DNA from 3 places in the Senegalia massiliensis genome. Region 2 is predicted to be linked to each of the others. Evidence: predicted binding sites of a transcription regulator. Region 2 holds the regulator's gene; each other region holds the start of a gene.
The links. Region 2 encodes HrcA, which represses chaperone genes, less so after heat shock. Its sites were predicted from a motif close to TGTTAGCACTCNNNNNNNNNGAGTGCTAACA; they were not measured.
Positions count from the first base shown of each region.

Region 1: a site for HrcA is predicted at 1,402-1,432, ahead of htpG (molecular chaperone HtpG). Genes of this name have one in related genera too.
Region 3: a site for HrcA is predicted at 1,743-1,773, ahead of D3Z33_RS10790 (co-chaperone GroES). Genes of this name have one in related genera too.

Region 1 covers NZ_QXXA01000024.1:5,979-11,876, reverse strand. Annotated here, with positions in the region: gene D3Z33_RS15395 (Crp/Fnr family transcriptional regulator) at 1-322, shown strand, start outside; gene D3Z33_RS15390 (restriction endonuclease subunit S) at 792-1,133, shown strand; gene D3Z33_RS15385 (hypothetical protein) at 1,166-1,372, shown strand; gene htpG (molecular chaperone HtpG) at 1,477-3,357, shown strand; gene D3Z33_RS15375 (bacteriohemerythrin) at 3,383-3,796, shown strand; gene D3Z33_RS15370 (phosphatidylglycerophosphatase A family protein) at 3,918-4,415, shown strand; gene D3Z33_RS15365 (ABC transporter substrate-binding protein) at 4,551-5,495, shown strand; gene D3Z33_RS15360 (FecCD family ABC transporter permease) at 5,553-5,898, shown strand, end outside.
Region 2 covers NZ_QXXA01000004.1:6,515-12,412, forward strand. Annotated here, with positions in the region: gene dnaK (molecular chaperone DnaK) at 1-1,359, opposite strand, end outside; gene grpE (nucleotide exchange factor GrpE) at 1,393-1,941, opposite strand; gene hrcA (heat-inducible transcriptional repressor HrcA) at 1,966-3,006, opposite strand; gene hemW (radical SAM family heme chaperone HemW) at 3,106-4,236, opposite strand; gene lepA (translation elongation factor 4) at 4,305-5,898, opposite strand, start outside.
Region 3 covers NZ_QXXA01000011.1:82,938-88,835, reverse strand. Annotated here, with positions in the region: gene D3Z33_RS10800 (DUF554 domain-containing protein) at 1-444, shown strand, start outside; gene D3Z33_RS10795 (AI-2E family transporter) at 512-1,609, shown strand; gene D3Z33_RS10790 (co-chaperone GroES) at 1,806-2,087, shown strand; gene groL (chaperonin GroEL) at 2,119-3,756, shown strand; gene D3Z33_RS10780 (CsbD family protein) at 3,835-4,020, opposite strand; gene D3Z33_RS10775 (Na+/H+ antiporter NhaC family protein) at 4,161-5,702, opposite strand.

The sequences.
Region 1 (5,898 bases), on a different contig from region 2:
ACATCCTGATATAGCTATAAAAATACTAGAAGAGATAAGTACAAGACTTAATGATGCAGAAAATTTAATAGAATCTCTAGGACTACAAGATGTAGAACAAAGGGTAGCCAATATTTTATTAGAGTTATCAGAAGGTAACAATAAAATAAACTTAAAAATAACTAAAAGGGACTTAGCATCTTATATAGGAGTCAGTAGAGAAACACTGAGTAGAAGACTTACAGATCTTCAAAACAAAGGGATAATAGAACAAGAAGGACAGAGGAAGATTTGCATATTGCATAGAGAAAAATTAGAAGATATAGCAAAATTAAAAGTATAGAAATAGATAGAAAATCAGATAAAACATTATATTAATTATAACTATTCTCTATTTTACTATTTTAATTATAAAGAGTTATGCAAAAATCTATCAATGAGTGTAGTATACCAAATGAAAGAATATATATAGTGTGATTACAGAATTATAGGATTATTAGGTATAGAAGCTAGTTCTATCTGTGATACTCCAGAAGGATATATAGAAGGTAAGGATAAAGAAATGGTAAAAAAATTTTATGAATTTATAAACAGTAAATAAGATATTTTAACAAAAAGAATCTGCATATTACAAAAGTAGAGTGGAGATTCTTTTTAATTTATCTACTTGTATGTGTAAGATAACTTTAAAATTGTAAAGATACACTTAAAATGATAGAATATAAGTAATAGAATGATCAGAGTAGAATTTATAATTCAATGGTGGAGGCCTTTTTTAATATAAAGATTAATATTGAGTTTTTAAATAATAGATTGATAATTTTATCACATTATATAATTATCTACAATCTGATTACTTAACAAAACAAACGAAAGGGCATAATTCTCCATCAGTTAGGAATTCAGATTTTGAAAGAGTATTAATGCCCCTTCCCCCTCTACAAGAACAAAAAGAAATATTACGAATCCTATACAATCTACTTAAAAAAGAATCAGAAATAAAAGAATTAACTGAACTTGAAGATGAAATTGAACTAATTAAAAAATCAATACTAGCTAAAGCATTTAGAGGTCAGCTTGTCACCAATTATCCTAAAGAAGAAAGTGCTATAGAATTACTTAAAAAAGTATTAAAAGAAAAAGTTAAGAAGTAGAAATATTATTTAATTAATAGGAGATTAGGATTATGAAAAAAATGATTTTAAATGCTTTACTGGGTGGCTTAAGCGTATTAGTATTTATAATTATCTTTACCAATATATTTGGAGTTGATCCATCTACCTTTTATAAAGGTTTAATAGAAGGTACTATTGTTGAAAAATATTATTTGGATCTTATATTTTTTATTTTTATTGTTCTAGCTCTAATTTTAAAGGTCAGATGTATTGACTAATTATAAGAATTATGATAAAAATAATTATGTATTAGCACTCTTCTTATAAGAGTGCTAATACATATTATATATATAAAAATTTCATCAACAGAAGGGAGATTATTATGGAAAAAAGAGAATTTAAGGCAGAATCTAAAAGATTATTAGATTTAATGATTAACTCAATTTATACTCATAAGGAAATTTTTTTAAGAGAACTTATTTCTAATTCTAGTGATGCTATAGATAAAATCTATTATAAAGCATTAACTGACGATAATATAAAGTTTAATCAAGAAGATTATTATATTAAAATTACTCCAGATAAGGAAAATAGAATATTAACTGTATATGATACTGGAATAGGTATGACTAAAGAAGAATTAGAAGATAACCTAGGAACTATTGCTAGAAGTGGTTCTTTTGATTTCAAAAAAATGAATCAATTAAAAGATGGTTATGATATAATTGGACAATTTGGTGTAGGTTTTTACTCAGCTTTTATGGTAGCTGATACTATTACTGTGATAACTAAAGCATTAGGTAGTGATACAGGATATAAATGGGTATCTGAAGGAGCAGAAGGATATACTATAGAACCTTTCGATAAAAAAGAAATAGGAACAGAAATCATAATAAAATTAAAAGAAAATACTGAAGATGAAAATTATGATGAGTACTTAGAAGAATATAAAATTCAAAATATAATTAAGAAGTATTCTGATTTTGTAAGATATCCTATAAAAATGGATGTAACTAAATATAAACAAAAAGAAGATAATGAGGAAGAATCTGAAGAATATATAGAAGAAGAAACTATAAATAGTATGGTTCCAATATGGAAAAAGAACAAAAGTCAGCTTACAGATGAAGATTATGAAAAATTCTATAAAGATAAACATTACGGATTTGATAAACCAGTTAAACATATTCATATTAAAGTTGAAGGTACTATAAGATATAATGCAATATTATATATACCAGAAAATATACCTTTTGATTATTATACTAAAGAATATGAAAAAGGTTTAGAACTATATTCTAATGGTGTATTAATCATGGATAAGTGTAGTGAATTATTACCTGATTATTTTAGTTTTGTTAAAGGAATGGTAGATTCAGAAGATTTATCTTTAAATATTTCTCGTGAAATGCTTCAACATGATAGACAACTTAAATTTATAGCTAAAAATCTTAAAAAGAAAATAAAAAGTGAACTTTTAAAACTATTAAATAATGATAGAGAAAAATATGAAAAATTCTATGATTCTTTTGGTAGACAGTTAAAATATGGAGTATACAGTGACTTTGGTCAGAATAAAGAATTGTTACAAGATTTATTAATGTTCCATTCTTCAAAAGAGAAAAAATTAGTAACTTTAGATGAATATGTTGAAAGAATGCCAGAAGATCAAAAATATATTTATTATGCTACAGGTGATTCTGTAGAAAAAATAGAAAAATTACCTCAAACTGAATTAGTATTAGATAAAGGATATGAAATATTATACTTTACTGAAGATGTAGATGAATTTGCTATAAAAATGATAATGAATTATAAAGAAAAAGAATTCAAATCTGTATCTAGTGGTGATTTAGGAATAGAAACAGAAGAAGATAAAAATAAAGATGAATCTAAAGAAGAAAACAATAAATTATTTGAAGATATGAAAAAAGTATTATCAAATAAAGTAAAAGAAGTTAGAGCATCAAAGAGACTTAAGAATCATCCAGTATGTCTTGCAAATGAAGGTGAAGTTTCAATAGAGATGGAAAAAGTATTGAAGTCAATGCCTAACAATCAAAATATAGAGGCTGATAAAATTTTAGAAATTAATACTAATCATACTGTATTTAAAGCGTTAAAAGATGCATATGAAAATGGTAATAAAGAAAAATTAGACCTTTATACAAATTTATTATATAATCAAGCTCTTTTAATTGAAGGTTTACCTATAGAGGATCCAGTAGAATTTTCTAACAACATGAGTAAAGTAATGAGCTAATTTACTATTTAATTGGGGGAGTTTTATGTTTAAATGGAAAGAAAATTTTAGTTGTAATATAGAAGAAATAGATAAACAACATCAAAAATTATTTCAAATAGGAAACGATATATATAAATTGGTAACTTCTAAGGATGATAGAGATCATTATGATGAAATAATGGCTATAATTAGAGAATTAGAAGAATATACTGTTTATCATTTTAACTATGAAGAAGAACTTATGTCTAAATATGGATATAATGAATTAGAAGAGCATAAAAATCAACATACTTTATTTGTTGATAAAATAAAAGAAATACAAACTGAAGATATTGATTTAAGACAAAAAAAGGTTGCAATGGATACATTAATGTTTGTAGCTGATTGGATAGAAAATCATATATTAAAATCAGATCACAAATATAATGAATTTTTAAATGACAAAGGTGTATATTAGCAATAAGCTAATAAAGAAAGGTTCTTACATAAGGACCTTTCTTTATTTAATATATTATTTTATTAAAATATATTTAAAATGGGTAAATAATATTTGTCACTAAAAATAAAGGCGGGATATTATGAAGAAAAAGTACGATGCGGAAGAGCTATACAGATTAACTGTAAACAATATGGAAGAAAGAGGAGTTAATATAAAAGATATAGCAGAATTAGCTATGTTTCTACAAAAGAAATATAAAAAGGATTTAACTCTTGAATATTGTATAGAAAATGTTGAAAGAGTATTACGCAAAAGAGAAGTTATGCATGCAATACTTACAGGATTAGCATTAGATGAGTTAGCAGAAAAGAAGCAACTACCATATCCACTTCAAGAAATTATAGAGACTGATGAAGGACTATATGGAATAGATGAAATAATACCTTTATCTATAGTAAATATATATGGAACTATTGGATTAACAAATTATGGATATTTAGACAAAGAAAAAGTAGGTATTATAAAAGAACTAGATAATAAAGAAAAACATAGTGAAAGAGTTCATACATTTATGGATGATTTAGTTTCAGCTGTTGCTGCAGCTGCAGCAAGTAGAATAGCTCATTCAACTGAATAATATATAATTCAAAGTAAATTAAAGACTATTTAAAAATATTTTTAGATAGTCTTTAATTATATTATTTTTCATTTGACAATGATTATCATTTTCTATACAATTATATAAGACAAAATATTGGAGGAGGAGTAAATAATGAAGAAATATACATATGTAGGGGTAGTTTTGTTAATTTTTAGTTTAATTTTATCAGGATGTTCAAATGAAAGTTCTACTCAAGATGATAAAACTAAAGAGAAAGAAAATGAAACAAGAGTTGTATCAACAACTATGGGAGATGTAGAAATACCTTCAAATCCTAAGAGAGTAGTAATTGATTATTTTATGGGGGATGCTCTAGCATTAGATGTAAAGCCAGTAGGGACAACTTATATTTATGAAGGTGCATACTTTCAAGAAGAGTTAAAAGGAATCCCTTCAATTAATGGTGACGATTCTTACGGTGAATATTCAATGGAGAAAATAGCTAGTTTAGAACCAGATTTAATTATTACAGCTTTTCAAACTGACTATGACAAACTTTCTAAAATTGCACCAACCATATTTGTAGATTATACAAATATTACTACAGAACAAAGACTTAATTTGATTGGTAAAGCATTAGGTAAAGAGGATAAAGTAGAAGCTGTTTTAGAAGATTTCAATAATACAGTAGAAGAATCTAAATCAACATTAGAAGAAGCAGGAATATTAAATAAAACTATATCTCTTTTTGAAACAAGTCAAAAACAAGTTTTTGTATATGGAAATAAACAAGGTCGTGGAGGAGAAGTACTGTATGATCTTTTAGGAATGAAAGGACCTGAAAAAGTTGAAGAAGAAATAATTAATGGTGAACAGTGGCGTTCAATTTCTTTTGAAGTGCTAGATCAATATTCAGGAGATTATATTATGATTGGTGGATGGGAAGAAGATCCTATAGAAACTGTAGGAAATAATCCGGTTTGGAAAAATACCAAAGCTGTAAAAAATGAAAATGTAATAGAATATAATTCTAAAGCTTTTATATATCAAGATATTTTTTCAACTAAAGCACAACTTAATGAAATTGTAAATGGACTTATAGAAAAATCAAAATAAAATAGCAAGTAAACTTTTAAAATGATATTGCTATTTTAAAGAAAGGCATATGTAATTATGATAAATAAGTATTTTAAAAATCAAAAAAATAATTCATATAATTTTATTATTTATATGGTTATAGGGTTTGCTCTTTTATTTTTAGGTATTTTATTATCAATAGCTATAGGAGCAGCCAGTATAAAATTTTCTGATGTGATAAGTGCAATTTTTGAATTTGATTCCAGTGTTATAGCTCATCAAACAATTAGAGAAATTAGAATTCCACGTACTATTGCAAATATTTTAGTTGGAGCTGGATTTGCTATTGCAGGTTCTATTATGCAAGGTGTTACTAGAAATCCATTAGCAGACTCTGGCTTGCTAGGAATTAATTCTGGTGCAGGACTTGCTTTAGCCATAT
Region 2 (5,898 bases):
ATTTGCATCTATATCAAATGTTACTTCTATTTGAGGTACTCCTCTTGGTGCTTGTGGTATTCCTGTAAGCTGGAATCTACCTAAAGTCACATTGTGAGTAGCCATTTCTCTTTCACCTTGTAATACGTGAATGTCTACAGCTGTTTGATTATCTGCTGCTGTTGAGAATGTTTGGCTTTTCTTTGTAGGTATTGTAGTATTTCTCTCTATAAGTTTTGTAAATACTCCACCTAATGTTTCAATACCAAGTGATAGAGGTGTAACATCTAATAATAATACATCTTTAACATCTCCACTTAATACTCCACCTTGTATCGCTGCTCCAAGTGCCACAACTTCATCAGGATTAACCCCTTTATGTGCATCTTTTCCAGTTAACTTTTTAACTTCTTCTTGAACTGCTGGTATTCTTGTAGAACCACCAACTAAAATAACTTTATCTAACTCTCCTGCACTAATTCCTGCATCTTTAAGAGCTTCTCTGATAGGTCCTAAAGTTTTTTCAACTAAATGAGAAGATAACTCTTCAAATTTTGATCTTGTAATATCTATATTTAAATGTTTTGGTCCTTCTTGTGTAGCTGTAATAAATGGTAAATTTATATTTGTTTTCATTGTTGATGATAATTCTTTTTTAGCTTTTTCTGCTCCTTCTTTTAGTCTTTGTAGAGCCATTTTATCGTTTCTTAAATCTATACCATTTTCTTTTTTGAATTCTTCTGCTAGATAATCAATTAATACTTTATCAAAATCATCTCCACCTAAATGGTTATCACCTTTAGTAGATATAACTTCAAATACTCCATCTCCAAGTTCGAGTATGGATACATCAAATGTTCCTCCTCCTAAGTCATATACCATTATAGTTTGATGTTCATCTTCTTTATCTAAACCATAAGCAAGTGATGCTGCTGTTGGTTCATTTATGATTCTCTTTACAGTAAGTCCTGCAATTTTCCCTGCATCTTTTGTTGCTTGTCTTTGGCTATCTGTAAAATATGCTGGTACAGTTATTACTGCTTCACTTACAGTTTCACCTAAATAACTCTCTGCATCTGATTTTAATTTTTGAAGAATCATAGCAGATATGTCTTGTGGTGTGAGGTTTTTATCATCAATATTTTCTGTATGATTTGAACCCATATGTGTTTTTATTGACATAATAGTTCTTTCTGGGTTAGTAACCGCTTGTCTTTTTGCAGTTTCACCTACTAACCTTTCACCTTCTTTTGTAAAAGCTACTACTGATGGAGTAGTTCTATTACCTTCAGAGTTTGGTATAACAGTAGATTCTCCACCTTCCATTACTGCAACACATGAGTTTGTTGTTCCTAAGTCAATTCCTATAATTTTACTCAAAATCATTACCTCCTAAATTATTCTTAAAATATTTTATTTTGCTACTTTAACCATACTAGGTCTGATTACTTTGTCTTTTAATTTATATCCTTTTTGAAATACATCTATAATAGTTTCTTCATCTACATCTTCACTTTCTTCTTGCATTACTGCATGATGTAAATTAGGATCAAATTTTTCGTCTTTAGCTTCAATTTCTTCTAAGCCATTCTTTTCTAGTATATCTAGAAGTTGTTTATATACCATTACAACTCCTTCATAAAAACCTTCTTTTTCTTCATCTTTATTTGCAGATGCAAATGCCCTTTCAAAGTTATCTATTACATCTAACAGTTCTAATACTAATTTTTCATTAGCAAATTGATAAATAGATTGTTTGTCTTTTTCAACTCTTCTCTTATAATTTGTAAAATCAGCTTGAAGTCTTAAAAAGCTATCATTTAGTTTGTTAAAATCTTCATTTTTAACTTCTACTTCTTCATTAGATTCTTCTTCACTAACTTGTTCCGAGTTTTCATTTTGTGTTTCTTGTTCTTTTTCCTCTAAATCTTCTTTTTCTAAATCTTTTTCTTCATTATTCAACTACTTCACCTCTTTATATAATAACTACTCAAAATACCATTTTAATATATTAGATAAATCTAAAGATAATCTTTGAACAACCGGAATAACTTTTGAATATTCCATTCTTGTAGGACCTATTACTCCAATCTTACCAATTATTCTACCATTTACTCGATAAGTTGCAGTAATTAAACTACAGTTCTTGATTTCATCATACATATTTTCTTCTCCGATATAAATCCCTAAGTTATTTATATCTTCTATATCTTTGTTTAAAAGCATATCTATAATATTTTCTTTATTTTGAATAAATGATATAAATGATTTTGCCTTTTCTATATCATTATATTCAGGAAAATTGAATATTTTAGTGATTCCATTAGAGTAAGATTCTATCTCATCAATATTACTAAAAGAGTTATTTATTGTAGATATAAGAGATTCCAATATATCTTTATATTCATACATATTATTTGTAATATCTTTTTCTAGAACTTTACCTATTCCACCAATCATCTTCCCTTTTAATTTTGCTGTAAGTAAATTTGATATTATATTTAGCTGATCATTAGATACAATATTATCTAGTCTTAATATAGTGTTTTTAACTATACCTGAATCAGTTACAATTACTAGTAATACTCTGAATTCATCTATTGGAACTAATTGTATATGTTTTATATTACTAAGTTTTAATTGTGGTGCTATAGCCAATGAGGTATAATTTGTTAGTTTTGATAATATAGAAGCACTATTTTCTATCAACTCTTCAACTCTACCTATTTCCTTCAGCATTTTTTTATCTAAATTATTCAATTTTTCTTTTGTTAAGTTTTGTTCCTCTGTTAGCTTATTTACATATAATCGATAAGCCTTATTTGATGGTATTCTTCCCGCTGAGGTGTGCGGTTGTAATAAAAACCCTAGTTCTTCTAGATCTGACATTTCATTTCTAATTGTAGCTGGACTAACACCCAGATCATATCTTTTAGATATTGTTCTAGATCCAATTGGCTCAGCGTTTGTTATATAATTATGGATGATAGCCTGTAATATCTTTAGTTTTCTTCCATCAATCTTCATAGTATCACCCTTCTCATCTAGTTATTAGCACTCTATTAAATAGAGTGCTAATATCTATATAAAAATTATCATTTTATAAGAAGTTTGTCAACCCCTTTTTTATATAAAAAGACTAAAAACTCTATTTGATAAATCTCGTCCTTTTTTTGTCAAATAAATTCTATCTTTTTTATTCTCTATAAGCCCATATCCAATACTTTCTTCTATAGCTTTTTTGAATTTTTTATCAAGTTCTATATTATATCTTTCTTTAAACTTTATTTTTGATATTCCTTCATTTAATCTTAACCCTAAAATTATATATTCACTCATCTCTGTTTCTAAATCAATATTTTCAGAATAATCTACAGGGAATTTATTTTTATAAATATTACTTTTATAATCAAGATAATTTTTAGTATTGCCCCATCTCTTTGAAAACATATTTGAATGTGAAGAAACTCCAAGTCCTAAATATGGCTTTAATTTCCAATAATACATGTTATGCTTGCATTCATATCCTTTTTTTGAAAAATTAGATATCTCATATTGATAAATATTATTTTTTTCTAATACTTTTATCCCTTCATGATACATTTTTCTTTCTATATCTTCATGTGAAATATTTAAATTACCTTCATTATATCTTTTATAAAAGGGAGTTCCTTCTTCTATACTTAAACTATAAAAAGATATATGAGGAATATTTAATTTTATCATTTGGTTTAAGGATTCTAGCACATCTTCTATATTTTGATCTGGTAAATTAAACATTATATCAGTATTTATATTAGTAAATCCAGTTTCTTTCAAAAGATTGTAAGTACTTAAAAAATCATTTTTATTATGAACCCTACCTATATCATTTAATATTCTGTCTTGAAATGATTGTACTCCAACACTAATTCTATTTATGCCCATTTTTTTATAATATAATAATTTATTTTTATTTAACGTTTTAGGATTTGCTTCTATTGTTATTTCTTCTAAATCTAATTTAAACTTATCATTTAACTTTTCTAAAATATCTCCAATAAATTTTTCATTTACTAGGGAAGGTGTACCTCCGCCAAAGAATAATGTTTTAAATTTATATTCTGTGACTATATCACTATACATATCTATTTCTTTTAATAATAAAGATATGTACTCTTCTACTTTTTTTTCATTATAACAAAAAGAAGTAAAGTCACAATAATCACATTTCTTTATGCAAAAAGGTATATGAATATATAATGCAGCATCTTTCAAAAAATCACCTCTCAATAATATATTAATCTATTTTATAAAATTAATAATGCACACAAATTGTGTGCATTTTATTTATCATCAAATTTAAGTACAGCAAGAAAAGCGTCTTGTGGAACTTCTACATTACCAACTTGCCTCATTCTTTTCTTTCCTTCTTTTTGCTTTTCTAATAACTTTTTCTTTCTACTTATATCTCCACCATAACATTTAGATAGAACATCTTTTCTAAGAGCTCTTATTGTTTCTCTTGCTATAACTTTATTTCCAATACTCGCTTGTATAGGAACTGCAAACATATGACGTGGTATAACATCTTTTAGCTTTTCAGCAATCATTCTCCCTCTTTCATATGCCTTATCTTTATGTGCAATTATTGAAAATGCATCTACTAATTCTTTGTTTATAAGTATATCAAGCTTAACTAACTCTGATTGTTCATATCCTTTTAGTTCATAATCTAATGATGCATATCCTTTAGTTTTTGATTTTAATGCATCAAAAAAATCATAAATTACTTCATTAAGTGGTATGTCATAATGCATTACTACTCTTGTTTCTTCCAAGTATTCCATATTCTTAAAAACTGCACGTCTACTTTGACACAATTCCATTACAGGACCTACAAAGTCAGTTGGAGACATAATTGAAGCTTCAACTATTGGTTCTTCCATATACTCAATCTCTTGAGTAGCTGGCATATTAGTTGGATTTTGTATTTCAATTAATTCGCCATCTGTTTTTTTGATTTTATAAATAACACTGGGTGCAGTAGTTACTATATTTAAATCGAATTCTCTTTCTAATCTTTCTTGTATTATTTCCAGATGAAGTAAACCTAAAAATCCACATCTAAATCCAAAACCCAATGCTACAGAAGTTTCTGCTTCAAATGTAAGTGAGGCATCATTTACTTGTAACTTTTCTAAAGCTTCACGAACATTGTTATAGTCTTCCCCTTCAGCTGGATAAATACCACAATATACCATTGGAGTAACCTTTTTGTATCCTGGTAAAGGCTCCTCTGCAGGCTTTTCAACGCTTGTTATAGTATCCCCTACTCTTGCATCTTTTACATTTTTGATACTTGCAGAAACATAGCCTACATCTCCTGCATTAAGTGAGTCTATTTCAACCATATTAGGAGAAAAAATTCCCACTTCTGTTACTTCAAATTTTTTATCAGTTGCCATCATTTTTATTTCCATACCTTTTTCTATGGAACCTTCCATAACTCTTACATCAGCAATAACACCCTTATATGAATCATAATATGAATCAAATATTAGTGCTTTTAATGGATTATCATTATCCCCACTAGGAGCAGGAATATCTTTAACGATAGCTTCTAAAACATCTTCTATATTTAATCCTTCTTTTGCAGAAATCATAGGTGCTTCCGAGCAATCAAGCCCTACAACATCTTCAACTTCTTTTTTTACTTCTTCTGGTCTTGCACTTGGTAAATCTATTTTATTTATTACAGGTAATATTTCAAGATCTTGTTCTATAGCTAAATATACATTGGCTAAAGTTTGAGCTTCTACTCCTTGTGCAGCATCTACTACAAGAATTGCCCCTTCACATGCAGCAAGACTTCTTGATACTTCATAATTGAAATCTACATGTCCTGGAGTATCTATCAAGTTTAATATGTACTCATTA
Region 3 (5,898 bases), on a different contig from region 2:
TTCTTAGAAAGAAAGTTTGGGAGAAGTGATTCAAATTTTTCCAAAGGGTTTGTAACGACTTCCTTGATATTTTGTGTAGGTGCTATGGCTATAGTTGGTTCACTTGAAAGTGGATTAACAGGAAATCACAATACACTCTATGCAAAATCAGTAATAGATGGTATAACATCTATAGTATTTGCATCTACACTTGGAATAGGAGTAGCATTTTCTAGTTTTGCTGTATTTTTGTATCAAGGTACTATAACAATATTAGCATCATTTTTAACTGATTTTTTAATAGATTCAGTAGTTTTAGAAATGTCAGCTGTAGGTGGAATTCTTATATCAGCTATTGGAATAAATATATTAGGATTAAAAGAGATAAAGGTAAGTAATATGCTTCCAGCAATTTTTTTACCTTTAGTATTTTATATTGTTAAATTAATATATCTTAGCATTTAAGTTATATCATTTTTAATATATATAATATATAATAGAAGGAAGAATAAATATTTGAAGGGGAGTAGCGATGAACAAAAAGAAAGTTGTTTCATATTTAAATTTTCTACCACTAATTATATTATCTATACTTTTGTTTAAATTTATAGATAATCCATATTCACTTCTTGATTTTATTAATGTTTTAAGTCCATTTTTAATTGCATTTAGTATAGCCTACCTTTTAAATCCTTTAGTTATATATATTGAAAAATCATTTAAGATTAATAGGTTAGGAAGTATATTCTTTTCTTATATTATAGTACTTGGGATACTAGTGTTTTTAATTGCTATAGTAACTCCAAATATAATTAAGAGTATAACTACACTTATAGATAATACACCAACTTATGTAAAAAATATTCAGGAATTTATTGAATATAATATAACTAAATTTGAAATATTAAGTAATAGTATTGCAACTGAAAATTTAGAAAAAATACTATTAGATTCACTGGCTAAAATAACAGAATTAGCTAATTTAGCAGTTAATCAGGTTGTATTTCAAGCTATAAATGTAACAGCTTTCTTACTTAAAATAGTTTTATCTATAGTTATATCAATATACATGCTTAAAGATAAAGAAAATTTCAAAAGACAAATTAAAAGATTACTTTATTCCATCCTAAGTTATACCAATGCTACTAAGATAATAGAATTAGGTAGAGATGTAAATAGAGTATTTTCTAGATATTTAGTAGGAAAACTTATAGATTCATTAATAGTATCAATAATATGTTTTTTAGTATTATTTTTAGTAGTAAAAGCTCCATTTGCTATGTTACTAAGTGTTATTGTAGGAATCACTAATATGATACCTTATTTTGGTCCATTTATTGGAGCAGTACCTGCTATTATTATCACACTTTTCAGCTCTCCAATAAAAGCATTGTGGGTTGCAATAACTATACTTGTTATCCAACAATTTGATGGTTTATATTTAGGGCCTAAAATTTTAGGAGATCATGTAGGAGTCAAACCTTTTTGGATAATCTCTGCAATTACTATTGGTGGTGCTTTATTTGGATTTATGGGTATGCTTTTAGGGGTACCTGTTGTTGCAGTACTTAGACTTTTAGTAATGAGATTTGTAGATAAGAGGTTAAAAAATAATAATATTAATATTTAAACAAAACAAGAGAAAAACCAAGAAAAAGATAGATTTTATGAGTTAATACTAAATAAATCAAAATAATCTACAATTATTTGCTATATTTAGATTTGCATATAATAGTACAAAATTGTACTATTATATTTGTAAGGATTAGCACTCACACCTAATGAGTGCTAATAATAAAAACAGGATATATTCAAGGAGGGTAATTATGAATTTAAAGCCATTAGGAGATAGGTTAGTTATTAAAAAGATAGAAGCTCAAGAGAAAACTAAAAGTGGTATAGTATTACCAAACTCAGCGCAGGAACAACCACAAATTTCAGAAATTTTAGCATTAGGCGATGGAATAACATCAGATGATAAAAAGAAAGACACAATAAAGGTAGGCGATAAAGTTATAGCTTCTAAATTTTCAGGTACAGAAGTTAAACTTGATGGTGAAGAATATACAATTATTAAATTGAATGATGTATTAGCAATTGTTGAATAAAGCTTAAAAAATATAAAGGAGTGATTATTTAATGGCTAAACAAATTAGATTTGGAGAAGAAGCCCGCCGTTCAATGGAGAAGGGTATAAATAAATTAGCAGATACAGTAAAAGTTACATTAGGACCTAAAGGAAGAAATGTAGTACTTGATAAAAAGTTTGGTTCACCTTTAATTACTAATGATGGTGTTACTATTGCTCGTGAAATTGAGTTAAAAGATGCATATGAAAATATGGGAGCACAACTTGTTAAAGAAGTAGCTACAAAAACAAATGATGTTGCAGGAGATGGAACAACTACTGCTACTTTACTTGCTCAAGCAATGATAAGAGAAGGACTTAAAAATGTTGCAGCTGGAGCAAACCCTATGATTCTTAAAAAAGGAATACATAAAGCTGTAGAAACTTCAGTAGAAGAAATCAAAAACATCTCAAAAATTGTAGAAGGAAAAGATGCTATAGCACAAGTTGCATCTATTTCGGCAGATGATGAAACTATTGGAAAATTAATAGCAGAAGCTATGGAGAAAGTAGGAAAAGATGGCGTTATAACTGTTGAAGAATCACGTTCAATGGGTACTACTCTAGACGTAGTTGAAGGTATGCAATTTGACAGAGGGTATTTATCACCATATATGGTAACAGATACTGAAAAGATGGAAGCATCTTTAGAAGAACCATATATTTTAATTACAGATAAAAAGATAACTAATATTCAAGAAATATTACCAGTACTTGAACAAATAGTTCAACAAGGAAAGCAATTACTTATAATTGCAGAGGATATAGAAGGAGAGGCATTAGCAACTCTTGTAGTAAATAAGATTAGAGGTACATTTAACTGTGTAGCAATAAAAGCACCAGGATTTGGTGATAGAAGAAAAGAAATGTTAAGAGATATTGCTATACTTACAGGTGGAGAAGTTATTTCTGAAGAATTAGGATATGATATAAAGGAAACTACATTAGATATGTTAGGTTCTGCATCTACTGTTAGAATAGACAAAGATAACACTACGATAGTAAGTGGAAATGGTAATGAAAATGAAATTGCTAATAGAGTAAATGAAATAAAAGCTCAAATTGAAGGATCAGATTCTGAGTTTGATACTGAAAAGCTTCAAGAAAGACTTGCAAAACTTGCAGGAGGAGTAGCAGTTATACAAGTTGGAGCAGCTACAGAAACAGAACTTAAAGAAAGAAAATTAAGAATAGAAGATGCATTAGCTGCAACACGTGCTGCAGTAGAAGAAGGAATAGTACCTGGTGGTGGAACAGCTCTAATAAATGCTGTACCAAAAGTAAAAGAGCTTGTGAAAAATACTAAAGGTGATGAAAGAACTGGAGTTAATATAGTGCTTCGTTCACTTGAAGAACCAGTAAGACAAATTTGTGAAAATGCAGGGCTTGAAGGTTCAGTTATAGTTGAAAAAGTAAAAACAAGTGATAAAGGTATTGGATTTGATGCATTAAATGAAGAGTATGTTGACATGATAGCTTCTGGTATAGTTGATCCAACAAAAGTAACAAGATCAGCATTACAAAATGCTGCATCAGTATCAGCAATGGTACTTACTACAGAATCTGTAGTAGCAGATGAAGAAGATGAGGACGATATGCCAGCAGGCGGCGGAATGCCAGGCGGTATGGGCGGAATGCCAATGATGTAATAAAAAAATCTGGGTTAACCCAGATTTTTTTATTATGTTTTTTTATTATCTTCCTTTTTATCTATTGTTAATATGGAACTAATTGTGGTACATATTATCTCTTTCTATTTCATCATAAGATTTTCCATATCTTTCTCTAAATTTTTCATTTAATCTTTCTGTGTCACCATTAATATATTCAATGTCTTCATCTGTAAGTTCATGCCATTTTTCTTTGATATTTTGTTTTATTTTTTCCCATTTTGATTTTTCTTCATGTGCCATGGGTGCACCTCCTTTAGTCAGTATATACCCTATAAATGGAAAAATAAAAGGAATGTTTTCAAGTAATTTTTGAAAACATTCCTTAATTGCTTAATTTAATATGTTTAGTTAAAGTTTTTCCTATATGTTTTTAACAAAATCTATTTTCCAGCTGCAGCTTTATTGGTTGACGTAAATTCTTCTTTAGATCCTTTTTCAGATTGCTTTTTAATTTTAACATCTGGTTCAGAAGGTATTCCAAATAAAGGAACAAATCTATCTAACCCAGTTAATGTAAGAATTAAGATTGAAGAAACAGCAATCATTGCCATAAAATTATATTTAATAATATCAATTGCTGAGAATTTGGCTAATGGATATACTGCAGTAGCAATTCCTACATAAAAACTCATATAAACATGCCATGGAATTAACTGAGAACCGAACACTCCTAATGCATCATTAAAAGTTGCATTTCTGAGTCTTAATTTATACATATCTTCTTCACTAGCTTCTACATTTTCATCAGTAAGATTTTTCATAATAGGGCCAATAGTTACTATTTGAGCCATCTCATCAGATAATGCAGCATTACCTGCTATAGAAAGTAAACCATTAGCAAACATAAGTTGTCTAACTTTAGTAATATTTCTAGATATAAAATTAGATAGAGGTGCAAAAGCATTCATTTTTGCCATTATACCACCAAATGCACCTACCCACATCATCATTACTATAACCCAACTTCCTGCATCAGCAAATCCTGTCATCATTAACTTTAAGAATCCATCATCACCAGTTATAGATGTTACAGTACCTGCAAATAATCCTAAAATTAATGATGAAATTATACCAATACCAAGACATGCTAGAGTAGGTAGTCCTTTAATAGCTACGCCTATAACTAATATAAGTGGAATAACCATGTAAAAAGGAACTCCATCTTGTACTTGGTTTAATAATGTAACAGCAGAAGGTCTTTCTGCATTAAGGTTAGACCATACTTCTTCTGGAATCTGATTAATAGCATCTCCTGCATTACCGACTACATCAGGTAATCCCATTCCTGCGCCAACTATAAAAATAACAATAGCTGCTAAAAGTAAACAACTTACAGACCAAACACCTTGATGTCTGATTCTGTGTATAACTTCAACTTTGTGTATACCAGAACTTACAACAGTAGTATCAGATATAAGACCTATGTTATCACCGAAACAAGCTCCCCCAGCTACTGCTGCGGTAGTAAGCATAAGGTCTCCACCTACGATATGATTTAACCATAGGAATATTGGAGCAGATGCAGCAAAAGTTCCCCAAGATGTACCTGTAGCTACTGATAAAATACCAGTTACAATTAATCCTGTAACTGCTACAGTTTTTCCATTGAGTCCAAGAGTTAAAGCGGAATTAATTATAGCAGCGCCAACTCCTGTAGCCATAAATGCTTCTGCCATTGCATAAGCTGCCATAAGAATAAAAAATACTAATTGCATTTCTTTCACATTTTCAACAGCACTATCTAATAAGTCATTGAAAGAAAATTTTTCTGTTGCATAAGCTACAATAGCAGCATAGATTGTAGCTATTGGTGCTGCTATTAATGCATCAAATTTTGCTATCATTAGTCCAGCCATTAAAAAAACTGGTGAAAACTTAAGGAACCCTACAAAAAAATTCATAAACAACACTTTTAATTTCATTAATAATCTCCCCATTATAATATATTTTATAAAACAAAAAATAAAACTACAAAAAAATAAAACGTATAGCTAAGCTATTGTAATACATTATAGAACATATAGGAAATAAAAAATAGCTTCAATGAAATACAATTTAATGCAAATAAAACGATTTCATTGATAATATCATAACAAATATTTGAATATCAGACAAGCT